2 regions of the Paenibacillus sp. alder61 genome follow, and region 1 is predicted to be linked to the other one. Evidence: a T-box and tRNA genes for the amino acid it is inferred to sense, from the RefSeq annotation. Region 1 holds a T-box; the other holds one or more tRNA genes.
What was found. A T-box is a leader RNA that pairs with one kind of tRNA and senses whether it is charged. The one in region 1 lies ahead of trpS (tryptophan--tRNA ligase), so its partner is inferred to be a tRNA-Trp.
Positions count from the first base shown of each region.

Region 1 (7,984 bases):
AAAGCGAATACGGCCGCCGAGCCAAGCAAGAACGAGACGAAAAAGGAGAGTACGTCGGAAAGCAAGGCGCAGGGCAAACCGGAGTCATCGCCTTTAAATTCCACCGAGGAGAAATCCAAAGGAAAGTCCGACTCCCCGTCCCAAAGCAACTCCAAAGGCAACTCCGAAAAAAATAAGGAACAGGGTAAGGATAAGCAACAGAATGCCAAACCGGCTTCGGTCACCGATGATACATATAAAAACAGAGGTCCGCAGGGGTACAGAGGGCTTTTGCACGCGATTGAAAACGTCAAGGATAAACCGGCGGGAGCGGTCCTCGCGGATCTTCTGCTGACAAAGTATGAAGCGCAGCTTGATGATGAAACGAAAGCCAAGCTCGAAACGATCGTTAAAGCGGACGACGCGTTGTCCGAAGCGGCGGACCTTTTGGATCGTCAGGGCAGCGTGACCGATGCGGTTTATGTACAGAAGGAAGCGATTTTGGCCGATTGGACGAACCTGAATTCCTACAAAAAGCTCGGCAAACTTTATGAGAAGTTGGGTAAGCGGGGCCTCAAGCTTTATGTAAATGGTGAAGAGCCGGCTTCGCAAGTGGCTCCGGTTGTGCGAAACGGAAATACGCTCGTACCGTTCAGAGTCATCGCCGAGTCGCTCGAGGCGGAAGTGACCTGGAGCGCGAAAGATCAGACGATCACGGTAACGAAGGACGGGGTGACCGTCAAGCTTGTCGTCGGCGCTAAAAATGCGACGGTCAATGGCAAAAAGCAAACCCTGGAAGTGCCTGCCCAAGTGGACTCGGGGAGTACGCTGGTGCCGGCGCGATTTGTAAGCGAGTCGCTTGGGGCCGTCGTGAAATGGGAGGCGGAATCCCAATCCGTCGTGGTGTACGAAGATCAAGACAAGAAGGAATAAGTGCCAGCAAAACAATCAACAAGCGGACCGGTGTTATGGCGCCGGTTCTTTTTATTACGGTTTTAGCCAGCTGAGTTCGCGAAGCGTGCGAAACAAAAAAACACCCGCGGGTGGTGTAGTGATGCTTATAGCAAAAAAACAGCTAATGTTTGGGGCGTTATCATAGGAGTGTTCAAGCCACTGTGTATAACGAAAAGGTGGCTTAATGGCTGATCGAAGGGATATATCACATCCAAAGGAGGCGCCTGTGTGCTTCCAAACGTCCAACTCCAAAAAGATGCAAATCTGCAGGTATTTTAGGAAGATTCCCGAGGGAATGCGAAAAAAGATGCAAATCTGCAGGCATTTCCAGTGATTTTAAAGAAACGAGCCGGTTTCGTCGAAAATTCCTGCAGATTTGCAGGAATTTTGAAATTTTTGGCCCCAAACAAGAAAAAACATGCACATGTGCAGGAATTTTATGTTATCAAGGTTGGCTGACGGGTGGTTTGCTTTAAAGTGTAATCGGGAGAGTTAAAGGGAAATCTACATATGGACTGGACCGGAATCCAATCAACAAGTAATATTTAACCAAATATGTTGTTTATTGTTGAATGATATATAAGGATGACATATAATGAGACATAAGTCCTATTACCTAATAGGCCATTTTATAGGAAGGGAGGGTGAATATGCTGAACGCCGATCAGCTTTCACTCGCTAGACAGGTGGATCTTGTTTTTAAGGAACTGGAGACCGAGTTGGGGGGAATGACATCGGGGACCGTATTCATCCAAATCCGCAATAACGTTATCGGGAAATTCGGAATCCGGCATAACCCGATCGCGGGTCGGAACGGCAAGTTGACCGAAGAGGAGAAAGGGCTCTCCGCAAGTCAATGGCAAGCTTTCCGGACGATGGCGATCGAAGCTCTGAAGTACAAGAAGTACTGGACTCATGGTGAAATCAGCTACGATTTTGCGCTTAGGCAAGATACCGTGGTTGTGGACGCCGTGCTGGAGTCGAATTACAACATGGCTAATCTGATGATTCAGCGTTATCCGCGCAAGAATACCGCGAATACATACCAAGATATGCGCACTGATTTGTCTTCATAAAACATCACAGGCGACCTGCTTATTGCAGATCGCCTGTCTCCCTATAGGTCAATAGGGATATTTACGGATTACAGGTTCGAACGACCCGACAATTGCTGCTCTGCCAATTGTACCAGACGTTTGGTGATGTAACCCCCAAGAGAACCGGTTTCGCGGGAAGTGTAGTTTCCATAGTAACCGTCTTGCGGGATCGTCACGCCCAATTCTTGAGCTGCCTCGAATTTCAATTGTTGCAGTGCAGCATTTGCTTGAGGAACGATAAGGTTGTTACGGCTGCCGCCGCGTCCTTGTGCCATGTTTGTCACCTCCTTCGGGCTTTGTGATGTTAGTATGGTTTTCGGAACGTAAAATATGCGGTAAAACTCTAAACTAGAGCAGTGGAAATTATTGCATTTCTCCTTGGAAACACAAAAAAGCCGCCCGTGCCATCACGAGTCGGCTCTTTGGATCCATATCAAGATTCTTCGGTAGGATAGATCATATCCAGACGCACGTTCAGCTCCAGTTGCTGTCCCGGCTGGAGATCGATCAATCCCGTTTCGGAAGGGGAGAGGCCCGTATTCGGTGCATCCGGCAACCAGGTATAGGGCTCAATGCAGAGGAATTGATCCGCGTCACCTTTGGTGTAAAGGACCCAGTGCTTGAAATATTCTGCATCGGCGGAATAACGAAGACCATATCCGTCACCGCGAATTAAGTCGGCTTCCACCGGTTTGCCTCCGATGTGCAGGAGGGTGTCGAAATTTGTCCCTTTCAGTTTCAACCCTTCGTTCAGCGCTTCGAGTTCGCCGAGCGGAGCGGTCTCCCCGGTTGGAATTAATTCCTGATCGGAAGTGTATATTCCCGAGACCGGAAGCTTGAGCTTCCATTGTTCCGGCTCGCCGTCCAACAGAAACCAGGTGTGCAGCCCCAAACCGAACGGGGCGGGCCGATCACCCAGATGGCTTACTTTAAACGTCTGCTTTAGAGAGGAGCCCTGAAGCCGGAGCGTCATTTCCAGCTTGAGCGGAACAGGGAACTGCCTCATCCAGTTCGCGTCGTCGCTGGTGATGAATTCGGTCGTGATCGCACAGCCTTCATCGTCCTCGTCAATATCGCTCACGCGCCAAGCTTGCGTACGGTGCAATCCATGGATATGGTTGTCGTTTGCGGTATTGCGGTCAAATTGGTATTCCTCGCCGGCATACGTAAACTGCCCTCGGCGGATACGGCCGGGCGGAATCAGCAGCGGGATTCCAAAGTGATAGGGTTTTTGCAAATAGAAATCAAGATCGCTTTCTTCCGGGCGCCGCAGCACATCGCGCTGTTGAATGTGGTCCCATATGCGAATGACATTATTGCCGAGTCGGGGTAGCAGTGTGACTTCAAGTTCGCGGCTATGTAAGATATACGTATCGTAACCGTTCCATTGCCCTTTGGTCACTTTTTTCATATCGTTGCTCCTTTTCCCACATAATAATCGTATCCCTAAGCCTAGACTAATCATAACACTTTTTCTTTGGGACGAAAAATGGATTTGACATGGCACTTTGCCGGGCATTATGATGATCTTATCTCAAAGCGTGAATATTGTAAATGCGATGACAGGGACAAGTAAGTAGGGTTCTTCTTCCTTCAGAAAGCCGGTGGTTGATGCGAACCGGTGGAGATGCCGTACCGAATGGCCCCTGGAGCGCCGTGCAGAACGCGGATGGAATTGTCCCCAGTATGCCGGCCGTTTGTTCCACGTTACGGAAATCGGAAGGCCGCGAAATATGATGATCATATGTCCCGGCGAATAAGGGTGGCACCACGGTCTCACGTCCCTTGCGGATGTGGGGCTTTTTTGCGTTTGTACACGCGGTTCTTACTATTTTAGTAAGGTTTCATTTTAATGGATAACGGAGGCGATCAATAATGAAGAAAAGAGTACTTTCCGGCATTCAGCCCAGCGGCAAGCTGACCTTGGGCAATTATATCGGAGCGTTGAAGAACTTTGTAACCTTGCAGGACGAATACGACTGCAACTTTATGGTGGTGGATCTCCACGCCATCACCGTTCCGCAAGACCCCGCCGATTTACGGGAGCAGTCCGAATCGGTGGCCGCTTTGTATTTGGCCGCGGGGATCGATCCGAATAAAGCGAACGTATATATGCAATCCCACGTGCGCCAACACGCCCAGTTGGGATGGCTGCTGACGACGCTCACCTATATGGGGGAGCTCGAGCGGATGACGCAGTTCAAAGATAAGTCGGAGGGCAAGGAATCCGTAGGAGCGGGCTTGTTCGTCTATCCGGCTCTGATGGCCGCGGATATTCTCATTTACAACGCCGATCTGATCCCGGTGGGGGAAGACCAGAAGCAGCACCTGGAGCTGACTCGGGATTTGGCAGGTCGGTTCAATCACCGTTACGGCGAGTATTTCACGATTCCCGAACCTTATATTCCCAAGGTAGGAGCCCGAATCATGTCGCTGGACGACGCGTCGAAAAAAATGAGCAAAAGCAACCCGAACGCGGGCAGCTATATCGGTATGCTGGATGAGCCGGACGTGATTCGCAAGAAGATCAGCCGGGCGACGACGGATTCCGGGCGGGAAGTGAAGTTCAATCCCGCGGAAAAGCCCGAAGTCAGCAACCTCATTTCGATTTACAGCCAGTGCTCGGGCCTCAGCATTTCGGAAATCGAGCAGCGTTACGAGGGTCAGATGTATGGGCCGTTCAAAAAAGATTTGGCCGAAGTGGTCGTCGGCACGCTCGAACCGATCCAACAGCGTTACCGGGACATCCGGGAATCCGGCGAAATCCGCAATATTTTACGCCAAGGGGCCGAGCGGGCCGCCGAGATGGCGGAGAAGACGCTGCGTGATGTGCAGGAGCGAATGGGTTTTTTGGCGGAATAAACATCAAATAACGGGGATCCAACCGGACAGAATCTGTCCGGTTTTTTTATGTCACTGAATTGTCATAAAATCAAGCAAAGATCAAACGATTGTCAAACACTTTCGCATTTTGATATGATAAAGTTTATAGCGAAGGGAAGATTTCATGAATTTTTTGATTGATTTTATATAGATGTAACCTCTATCTCAATCGTTAGGAGGCATAATTTCAAAGTGGATAAACAAATCAGTTACCATGCACCTGCGGATTCTGCGGCGCTGTCCGTGAGCGATAGGCCACCCGGAGAAGCGGCAACATGGAAGGATTTTGTTGCGCTGACCAAGCCGGGAATTCTGCGCTCCAACCTGATCGCGGTGTTTGCCGGATTTTGGCTTGCATCGCAGTGGCAATTGGACTATTTGAAGCTGGTTTTGACCTTGGTCGGAACCGTTTTGATCATGGCGTCATCCTGCGTTTTTAACAACTATTTCGACCGGGATTTGGATACCAAGATGGCACGGACGAAAAATCGCGCGTTGCCGATCGGTAAGCTGTCGCCGAGAACCGTACTCTGGTATGCGGTGATATTAGGGATCACCGGAGCGGCGGTGCTGTTTTCCTTTTCCGGGGTTTTGGCCGGAATTTTCGGACTCGTCGGTATGTTTGTTTACGTTATCATCTACACGTTGTGGCTTAAACGGACTTCCACCTGGAGCACATCGATCGGTGCCATCTCGGGAGCTATGCCGCCTGTAATCGGTTATGTGGCCGCTTCGGGAAATATAGATTTAGGCGCGTTTCTGATCTTCGCCCTGCTCTTTTTGTGGCAGCCTCCTCATTTCTGGGCACTGGGCATTCGCCGGGTTGAGGAATATCGGGCTGCGGGCTTCCCGCTGCTCCCCGTTGTGAAAGGCATCCCGAGAACCAAGCTGCAAATGATTCCTTATCTGGTTTTGCTGATCCCGATCCCGATCTTGATGTATGTATTCGACTATACCGGGATATGGTTTTTGGTGATCGGCACGGCATTGTCGGCGGCCTGGCTGCTGATGGCGCTGAAGGGGATTTCCTCCAAAGAGGAGGAAGCCAATGAGATCTGGGCCAAGAAAGTGTTTCTGTTCTCGGTAAACTACCTGACCATCGCTTTGATTGTGATGATTCTGGATACTGTACGGCTATAATGGAGGATCGATCATGACCCTTTTGAAGAAATATAAATGGACCTGGATTCTACTGGCGATCTGCGTCGTTTTGGCGGGGTATCTTCTTTGGGATTCGTTTGCCAAACCGAAGCTGCCGGTGATCCGGCCGGTGGAACATTTCAGCATGGAAAATGTCGACGGGAAGACCGTAACACTGGAGGATACCAATGGCAAGGTGAGGCTGTTTTACTTTTTCTTCGCCAATTGCCCCGATGTATGCCCTATAACCACTTTCCGGCTCAGTCAGGTGCAGGATGAGTTGAAGGAGAAAGGGCTGTTCGGCAAGGACGCCTCCATCGTTTCCATCACCTTCGACCCTGAGAGAGATTCGCTTGAGAATATCAAGGCTTTCGGGGACAAATTCAAAGCGGATTACTCCGGCTGGTATTTCTTGCGAGGGGATCAGCAGAAAACGATCGATCTCGCCATGAACTCATTTAAAATTTTAATCAACAAGGACCAGGACGGAAATTTCGTCCATATGGACCTGATCGGATTGGTCGACCGGGACGGCAATCTGCGTGAAATCTACCGCCCCGAGGCGACGGCGGCCGAAATCGCCCAAGGTGTGGCGGATCTGGCCAAAGAATAAAAGTAACGGGTTGTCGGTTTAGTAAAGGCTGGCCGGGGGATATAGGATGTATTCCTCCAGGCCGGCCTTTTCCAATTGGGCGATGACATACTCGTCAGGGGTTCCTTCTACCCCGGCATAACCCCGGCGGGTATATATCTGTTCCGCGTCCGGGAAAGCATCCCGCAAAACGCCGCGAATTTTTTTGCCGGAAGCGTCGTTATCCATGAACAGATAAACTTCGTCATCCTTTACCTTTTTCCGCAGCGCCTCCAGTTTAAGGGAGTTGAGCGTTCCGAAGGTGCAATAGATCCGGACGTCTTCGCTCAAAAGCCGACGCAGCTTGCTCCGGTCGTTTTTTCCTTCAACGATAATACAGATGGACAACATCATCACTCCAACATGTTCACATAGCAATCAAGATGAAATTTCTCCGTATATGTAGTGTATACCCCGAAGGAGGCTTCATGCAAAACGAGATTGCGACATATTTCCCGGGAAAAGGTAAAGGTCCGCCTTTTGCGGACCTTGGTTGAAGCGGTTTAGCAGTAAAAAAAGGGAGAGCGCAAGATGATCACCAGCAAAATATACAGCACGAGAATGGTTCCGGTCGAGGTCCATATCCCTCCAACAGCCGGTCCCTTTCCGCAAGCATCGATTTGACCCATAGGTTCACCCCGCTTTCGAAGTCGTTGAGTAGTTTCTACACGATATCCTATGTGGGGGGATACCCTATGCCCTGTACTGCTGCCTATAGCCGAAAAAAAGTCCATGCTGCCGCTTACAGGTGGTGCGTGCCGATATTTGCGGGAGATGCGGGCGTTTCCGTAGGTCTCCGCTGCGGGGCAAACAACAGGGCGATCATCAGCAGCAAAAAAGCAAGGAAATAAGGCGAATAGACGCCATGGATCATCCCGGCCGAGATGGGGCCGATAAAGGAGCCGATCGACATCGCGATCGATTGCAGGGAGAAGACGGTCCCGAGCCGTTTTCCGCCGCTTAGGTCGATAAAGACGGAAGCGATGGCCGGGAAGGTTACCCCTTTAGCCATCCCAAGCGCAAAGAGCGAGACGGACAGCGGGATGAATTCCAGCGCCGCCAGCGCGAAAAAGGAAAGGGCGATGCCCAAAATACCCGCGATCGCCCGGAGGTAAGGGGAGTAGCGGTTCAGGAAGAGCATCGACAGCGTCGCAAGCGCCCCTAGGCTGATGAGGGAGAAATACAGGCCGGTATGCAAAATGCCGGATGTCCCTCCCGCCTGCAAGGGGAGCTCAAAAAACAGGATTCCTTGCGAACAGGCTACCGCCAGCGGAAGAATATAATATCTGAGCGGGATGAC
Region 1 covers NZ_JAIUDG010000010.1:228,341-236,324, reverse strand. The annotation lists gene LBW89_RS12745 (copper amine oxidase N-terminal domain-containing protein) at 1-912, shown strand, start outside; gene LBW89_RS12740 (O-methyltransferase) at 1,584-2,009, shown strand; gene LBW89_RS12735 (alpha/beta-type small acid-soluble spore protein) at 2,078-2,305, opposite strand; gene LBW89_RS12730 (aldose 1-epimerase) at 2,464-3,441, opposite strand; T-box leader at 3,581-3,819, shown strand; gene trpS (tryptophan--tRNA ligase) at 3,906-4,892, shown strand; gene cyoE (heme o synthase) at 5,106-6,053, shown strand; gene LBW89_RS12715 (SCO family protein) at 6,067-6,666, shown strand; gene LBW89_RS12710 (toprim domain-containing protein) at 6,685-7,032, opposite strand; gene LBW89_RS12705 (MFS transporter) at 7,427-7,984, opposite strand, start outside.

Region 2 (7,984 bases), on a different contig from region 1:
CTTCCGCGCCAGCCGGTCCCGGATGAATGTACTTGTGGTTATCAACCCACAATCCCGGCTCATTATCGAGCTCATAACCGCGAATCCCCGTGGCCGTCGAAGCGTCCCCGTGTTTTTTCACCAGATAATTGACCATTTCATCCATGTATACCGCATCGTCGTTCGGATTTGGAGCCGCATCGAACGGCCCGCCTTTCTCCGGCTTCACTTCCACCCATCTGGATGAAGGCGCCTGTTCGCCATCACGCACATAACCGTCCGCATCCTTTGCCGCATATCCGGCAATCTGCAGCGAAGCGAGCGTGTACGCGCCGTATTGCAGCGATTTGTTGTGGAAGCCGCTGATCCCGATCCCCGGCTCCGTCGGCTTTTCGCTCCAAGGCACACCGCCGTAGTAGTGAGCGACGTAATAATCGCTGTGGTAATTTTCGTCGTCACCGGAATTCGAGGCGTTATTCTCCCAATTGTAAGTAGTTAGACGGTTTCCTCCCACACGGCGGGACGTCCACTTCTCCGTATTGGTCAAATCGTCGTTCGTCCCGTAAATGTAAGGACTAATCGGCGCCCGGTCTTTGGATGTGTCCACGTCGATCTGCACGTCGAACGCTCCCGTCGGCGTCTTTGTCGTGTTTTGCGTCAAAAGATCGGTCCAGGCGCCGAGCGTGGCGTTCTCCTTGGCACGTACCCGGTAGGTGTGCACGGAACCCGGCGTCAGGTTCTCGTGCGCATAGGACGTCTCCAGTCCGTTGTCGTTTACTTGGCCGTCGACTTCAATGTCGTAACCGGTAATTTCCGCGTCGGGCGGAGCCCCCCAAGTCAATTTGATGGACGTATCCGTCTTTGTCACCCGAAGGTTCACCGGTGCCGGAATCACTTGCTCCCCGGTTGTTTTGACCGTAAGAAGGCCGCTCCATGCGCTTTCCTGGGTTGCCGTTTTGGTCTTCACTTTGTACGTGTGGCGGCTTCCCGTTCTCAGCCATTCGTGGGTAAAAGAGGTCCCATTTACCTCGTGAGGGATGCCATCGGCTTTAACCACGTAGGAAACCGCGCCATCCACAGGCTGCCAGGTAAGGGTGATCGTCGTATCCGTAGGAATCGCGGCGATCCCGGTTGGAGAAGACGGCATAACCAGCGGCTCCGGCTCTTCGCCCCAAACTCGCTTACCGTCCAAATAGGAGGTCACTTTTGTAGTAGCCACGGAGCTATTCGAGTCCGTAAACGAATAATCATTGCTTTGATCGAATGAAGGATAATCTTTTTTATAGATCCAGGTACCGATCGTAGCCGATCCGCCCGGACTCAGATTGCCGGCGTCCGGTTTAAAACCGAGTTCCAAATACGTGTCGGCTTTGGCGGAAGGAATCGGCATCGTGGCAAATTGCGGAACCACGGTTTCTTTCGCTACCGTACTCCAAAAGCCGATATTCAGCGGAATATCTTCGTCATCCACCGTAAAATAATACCGGACCTTCAGATCGCTCAGTTTTATCGCCCGGCTGCCTGTATTCGTAATTTTAAAATTCGGCCCCAGCGTGGATGTCGACAACTCCGTCGGGTTCCACGAGACTTCCAGCTTAATGTCGGAAACCGGAGTAATGACATCGGATAGCGTTCGCGCCATGACAACCGGACTCCAGTCGCTGGTCATTTCGGCATTCTTCGCCCGGATGCGGTAACTATGCTGCGTATCCGGCTCCAATCCCGCATGCTTATAGGTTGTAACCGCTCCTAGCTGAAGGACGGCTCCGTCCGCCTCCAACTCATAATACGTCGCGCCGGTGACGGAATTCCACTGTAAGGCGACCGAGTCTTTTTGCGGCACGGCCGTCAACCCGGTTGGAACCGGCAGCGTTACCGGCCCTGTCCCGCCGCCTCCGACCGCAAACTTCGCCGCGCCGGCGAACCATTCGTTCACGCTTGAGCTCCAGCCCGAACCGAACACGCCGAAACTGATCCAATAATTCCCCTTGGTTAGTGTCCCCGGAACGTTCCAGACGACCGGCACCGTTTTCGTTTCACCGGCCACGACATGGATCGGATCGATAATGATTCGGTCGACCGGCTGCAGGGAGTCGTCATAGATTCCCACATCGAGCATAAGCGCGCTCGACTCCGAGGAAGTGACCTGAATTTGAATCGTCGTGCTTGAACCCGGCTGGACTTCCCCGCTCTCGGCGGTCGCCGTTGCGGTAATCTCCGCTTTCGCCAAAGCCGTTCCCGGTTCAGCAGCGAAAAAGACGCCTCCAAACAACATCAAGAACGCCAAGGTTACCGCAGTCCAACGTTTACTTGCAGACCATGCAATTTCTTTCTTCAACTCCTAACCCACTCCTGTTCCTCTTTGGTTTCTTTTGCGTTGCCGAGGAACATCTTAGCACGTTCGAATTTTGAATTTTGTATGGCCGGTAACAGATTTCCAAATTTAGTACATGAACTCCATCGGCGTAAATCGGATTCCGTTAACCGTCCTCTCCTTGCCGGTCTCCGTAAAACCAAGACGACGATAAAACGGGACGGCCAAGCGCGAGGAATTTACCGTCATCCGTTTGATGTCCGGCAGGCACCGGCAACGCTCCTCCACGGTACGGAACAACCGATTCGCTATCCCTTGCCGGTGGTGCTCTCTTTTTACGAATAACAAGAATATATGACTTTCTCCCATCGTGGCTATAACGCCGATCCACTTCCCGTTTACCTTACTCCCCCAAAAGTGGACCTCTCCTCGTCTGAACCGCTCTAACAACGTCTCGTACGAGATGACCTGTTTAAAAGCCTCTACACCCTCGTCGGTATACTCCGGAGCTTCGAATTCCCGAAATACGCTCCAGACCAGTTCTAGCGCTGGACGGATATCTTTTTCCTGCAGCCTGACGATTTCCATGTTCAACCTCCCCAAAATATTACTCCTATCATCCAGGGTTGAAGAAAAAAATGCAATAAAAAAGAAGCGATGGCTAAAGCGCAGCCTCCGCCTCATATTTAGTCCTACCGCCGCGGTTCTCAAATCAAACAACCTTGAAGGGATACGGCTTTTTGGTTTCGCGGTCCGCGATGCTTACCATTACCGACTCCGGCTTAACCCTTGCGATCAAACCCATCGCTTCAATGCGACCCACCATTTCGGCCAGGTAGGCTGCGGTTTTGTTTTTCGGCCCGCTCCCGCCGTCAATATCCACGATAAACCGGATATCCGCGCCCTGTTCCATGTGCGGCAAAATGATATTTTCAAGGGCGGCTCGTTCTTCATAACCGAACTGCCCAGCAATTTCTTGACTGAAAGAGGTCTCCAAGGATAGCTTTTCTTGAACGGAATAGATTTCCCGGGGCAGGATCACCTGACGGCTGCATAACCAAGCTCCTTTTCCGACTCGGTACACCACAATGTAACTGACGAATTTGGTATGCCCCGGATGCGTCTGTGCGTCGGTCGTGATCACAAGATCATAGACGCCCCTCGGATCGGCCGCGACGAATCGGGAAATCCGATTCAGCACTTCGCTAAATTCCAGATCCTGCTCCGTCGTATTCCGGAATGTCGTTTCATGAATAAATGGGTATTGACGTGTTTTTCTTTTCATGGGATTCACCTGTACTGCAAGGCTGGCTTCTTCCTTTCGCTTTGGATTTGACGGTCCATGGATCGGACCGGATTTGCCCATCGAGCGGCAATGTTGGTTTTTTTATTCTTATGTTATTGTGGCCGCCAAGTGAACAGAAATGTACCGAGCCGGATTCGAACCAGCGCGCTTTTTACGGACCAGATTTACAGTCTGGCGGTTTCAACCTCTCACCCATCGGCACTTGTTAAAATTGGCAGGGGCCGTGGGCATCGAACCCACCTCAGTCTGCTTTGGAGGCAGACTCGCCGCCGAGGACATGGACCCCTATTTGGAGAAAAATGACGTGGACGGGGCTTGAACCCGCAAATCCCGGCGTGAAAGGCCGGTGTGTTCTCCAATTTCACCACCACGCCATGAAAACTGTGTTGATGGACTACGGTAAATCGTGGCTTGGAGCGGGCTTAACTCCCGCTGATTTTTTACAGCTTGTGTTTCGTTCGGCCACCATTACTAACCCGACAAGTGACCGACTCACACTTTGCGAACCGTATGTTATGTACTTTTGGTGCGGCCGGTGGGACTTGAACCCACAACCGAAGCTGGCGCTTCACGGGTTTTTAAGACCCGCATGTCTGCCATTCCATCACAACCGCATGTCTGCCTCTCCAGGGCTCGAACCTGGGGTCGCGGCTTCAAAGGCCGTCGCCTTACCGGCTTGGCTAAGAGGCAATATCGAGAAATTAACCGGTACATACGTTCCCCATGGGGATCAAAAAAAGACTACTCCCCTTCCAAGCGTTCCATTGAACCGGCCCCTTTCAACTTCATAAGCTGACAAAGGCAAGCACAAATGGACCACTTGCGAAGGTGCAAGCAGCCTTTTACGTACAAAGCTATGGATCTACGGATCTGGATTCAGAACGGTCCGCGATTCACAATCACGTCAGTACCGTTCCTCCTCCTTTCGGGATGATACGGACTAAACGCGGTACGTAAAAGCTACTCATAATCGGCTCGAGATAGGCCTGATCTAAGCCGGCCAACAACTCGTTATTCTCGCATTCGCGCCAATCCTGGCTGGATGGATGCGTCTCGTTGAACATGGTCTCGGCATAATAAGGCGTAAAAAGTTTTTTCATAACCTATCCCTTCCTTTCTTCGTAGATTTGTCGTACTTTCGTTATCCGATATTACTTTCATGCATTATCGCTTTAATGTTTTACCGTTTTACTGATTTGATGTTATCACGGCTTTTTTTGGGTGTCAACCCTTTTTTTACTTTTTTTCGATAACATAGATGCAAAAAAGCCGCCGAGTTTCCTCAGCGGCCTTATATCCAAAACGTATAGACATATTTTTGAATGCCTACGCAGTACCTGTACGAATACAGGAGGATATTTCGAGCACTCCGCGTGAAGAGGATGAAGATCTATTCCGGGCACGAAGAAATAAGCGGCTCTCCTCATAAAGGGACCACTGTTCCAAGTTTGGAATTTCAACGAAAAACATCCGTGTTTTCATCCTGGTTCACATCCTTTCCTGCGCAGCTTCCATAATTTTTACCAGATTAAAGCAAGAGCCTGTTTTTTGTCAAGCAAAAAATAAAAATCCCCACTCTTCCTAGCTCATCATTTGAGCCACAATAATGCGATGGCCGTCGGGATCCAGCAGAGCCGCTTCCTTCAAGTCGGGAAAATAGCCGGGCTTCCCCGTCAGTTGAAACCCCTGACGCGAGATATATTCCAGCGCCGCATCAAAGTGTTCCGTTTCGAAATATAAAGGCTCTGTGAATGCACCGCCATTCATAAAGCCGTTCCGATCAAGCAAAAGTGCGGCGCCATCTGCCATGGGAACCGAGTATATCGCTCCGCCTGCCGCGGAAGCATCATACGGGACGCCCAGCAGATCGGAATACCAGCGCGCCGTCTCCGGGATATGCTTCACATCCACAAACACCCCGCCTATTTTCGGCAAAATCGGACTTTCCGTTATGAATTCGGTATCCTCGGCCGGAGAAGCGCTCCAGCAAACCATCTGCGCATTTCCTTCGGGGTCGCGGAAATTGAAATACGCCATTGTTCCGTGATATTCCGGCTCAAGGATGGTCTCACCCTTCTCTAGGACGTATCGGTAAGCTTCCTCCAAATTTGAGGTTTTGAACATGATCCTTGGCTTCATGCTTTCATCCCACTCCGGGTTTTGCCGGTTTGCCGTATTCGAATCAAGGATCAGATGAGTTCCCTTAAACTCAAACCAATACACGGGCCCGCCGTTAAGCCGCTCCTCAAAAACCGGAAGGCCTAACAAACGGCTGTACCATTCCGCGGATTTCCTTAAATCCGTTACATGGACGAATACACTGGCAATCCGGTTCTCCAACGGGGAAATCGATGCGGATTCAAAGATGGCGCTTTCACGGTTCTTCAGTGGAAATCAACTCCTTCGGCTTATTTCATTAAGCTGATAAAATCCTATAAATTTGATCTAATTTTATCACAACTAAACCAAACCTTCCATGACTCCCCTCTTGGATCAGCACGATTGTCCGCAAATAAAAAAAGCCGCAAGAAAGGATATTCTTGCAGCTTTGATAGGTTGGATCTTACCACCTGCGGCACAAAACTCAGCCCAATCAGGACAAAGTCCGGACCAGTTGACGGAGCGCATCGTCCAGCGACGTTAGCGGACGGCCAAGCACTTTCTCGAAATCGTCGCTCCGGATTTCCAAATCCCCTTCCCGAATGCCCTGTTGAATGCTGACCAGCATCGGAATGACGAAATCGGGAACGCCGGCATTTTTCATGATTTCCGCGTAAGTCGCATCATCGACCTGCTGTACGGGAACCTCTTTCCCCAGCACCTTGCCGACTGCGGATGCCAATTCCTCTTGACTGAGCGGTTTGCCGGATAGCTCATAAATCGTATTTTCGTGGCCTGTTCCGGACAAAACCGCCGCCGCGGCTTCGGCGTAATCCTGCTGTGAAGCCCATCCGACTTTACCGCTCCCCGCCGAGGTTACCCACGGTGCTCCCGCGAGGACGCCTTGAACGCTTGAGATTTCATTCTCCAGGTACCAGTTGTTGCGCAAAAAAGCGTACGGAATGCCCGTCTTCATAATCGCCTTCTCTGTCTCTTGATGGGTAGGAGCCAGGAAGAGCTTGCTGTCCTGAGCATTGGCCAGGCTGGTATAGGCAATAAAGCCCACCTTTGCCCGGACGGCCGCCTCAACGGCGTTGGTATGCTGACGGATCCGTGTTTCGTTATCCCCGTCCGCGGAAATCAGCAGCATGCGGTCGACTCCCGCAAAAGCCAAATCAAGACTTTCGGGAACATCAAAGTCGCCTTGACGAACATCCACACCCAAGGCCCGCAAGTTTTCCGCCTTCTCCGGATTGCGTACGCTAACGGCCAACTGGCTGGCCGGCACGGTTTTCAGCAGATGTTCCACCACTTTCTTGCCCAGTTTCCCTGTCGCTCCAGTTACTAGCATCTTCATATACCATACCTCCATATGTGTTGTAATGTTTATTGTTATAACTATTCATGTTACAACAAATGTATAAAATAAGGCCTCTTCAAGAGGCTTATTTTCAATTGAATCGGTGGATCAGTTCATCCAGTGTCGTTTGTGCCAATCTTTGCTCCATAGCGGTTTGGGCCTCGGCCAATTCCTCCTGCAGAACCTTCTCGATATTCCGGCCCACCTGACATTGAATGTTGGAATTCTCATGAATTCGGAACAGCCGGTTCTCTTCCGTCACATGGACGGCGCGATATATATCGAGAAGCGTGATTTGAGCCGGGTCCCGAACCAATGTAGCTCCACCTACTCCCGGACGGACATCCACCAGCCCCGCTTTTTTTAACATGCTCATAATTCTGCGGATCACTACCGGATTCGTATTTACGCTCCCTGCGATAAAATCTCCGGTACAGTCCACAGGGCTTATGGCAATCAGGGAAAGGGTATGCACCGCTATAGAAAAACGAGTGCTAATTTGTTTCAAGTAATCACCCTCCAGTTGTAACCATTATAGTTACTACTATCGATTATGTCAATTTTTTTCGCAACGAATCCGACTATGACAAAACCTGTCACTATCTGAGGGTATACTGATTACAAACCTAGACCGATAAATCGCCGGACGGGTTAACCTTACTATTCGAGGAGCTGAGTTTACGATGTCATTTCAAATCACCCCCTTCATTATGCTGAACGGCCAAGCCGAGGAAGCTATCGACTTCTATGAAACGGCACTAGGGGCCAAGACGCTGTTTAAGCAAACTTACGGGGAGGCGCCGGATGCCTCCGGAGACACCCTCCCCCCTGGGTTACGAAGCAGGTTAGCCCATTCCGTGTTAAAAATCGGAGAAGCCGATCTTTTTGTTGCGGATTCTCTGGAAACCACCGCATCCACGGATCG
Region 2 covers NZ_JAIUDG010000020.1:63,271-71,254, forward strand. The annotation lists gene LBW89_RS20115 (glycoside hydrolase family 44 protein) at 1-2,317, opposite strand, end outside; gene LBW89_RS20120 (GNAT family N-acetyltransferase) at 2,423-2,881, opposite strand; gene LBW89_RS20125 (ribonuclease H-like YkuK family protein) at 3,006-3,578, opposite strand; tRNA gene LBW89_RS20130 (tRNA-Tyr) at 3,719-3,801, opposite strand; tRNA gene LBW89_RS20135 (tRNA-Trp) at 3,812-3,886, opposite strand; tRNA gene LBW89_RS20140 (tRNA-Glu) at 3,900-3,973, opposite strand; tRNA gene LBW89_RS20145 (tRNA-Leu) at 4,124-4,213, opposite strand; tRNA gene LBW89_RS20150 (tRNA-Gln) at 4,218-4,289, opposite strand; gene LBW89_RS20155 (hypothetical protein) at 4,499-4,699, opposite strand; gene LBW89_RS20160 (VOC family protein) at 5,181-5,939, opposite strand; gene LBW89_RS20165 (SDR family oxidoreductase) at 6,193-7,056, opposite strand; gene LBW89_RS20170 (Rrf2 family transcriptional regulator) at 7,151-7,567, opposite strand; gene LBW89_RS20175 (VOC family protein) at 7,743-7,984, shown strand, end outside.
Region 2: it encodes a tRNA-Trp, which carries the amino acid that the T-box ahead of trpS (tryptophan--tRNA ligase) is inferred to sense. The anticodon was not compared.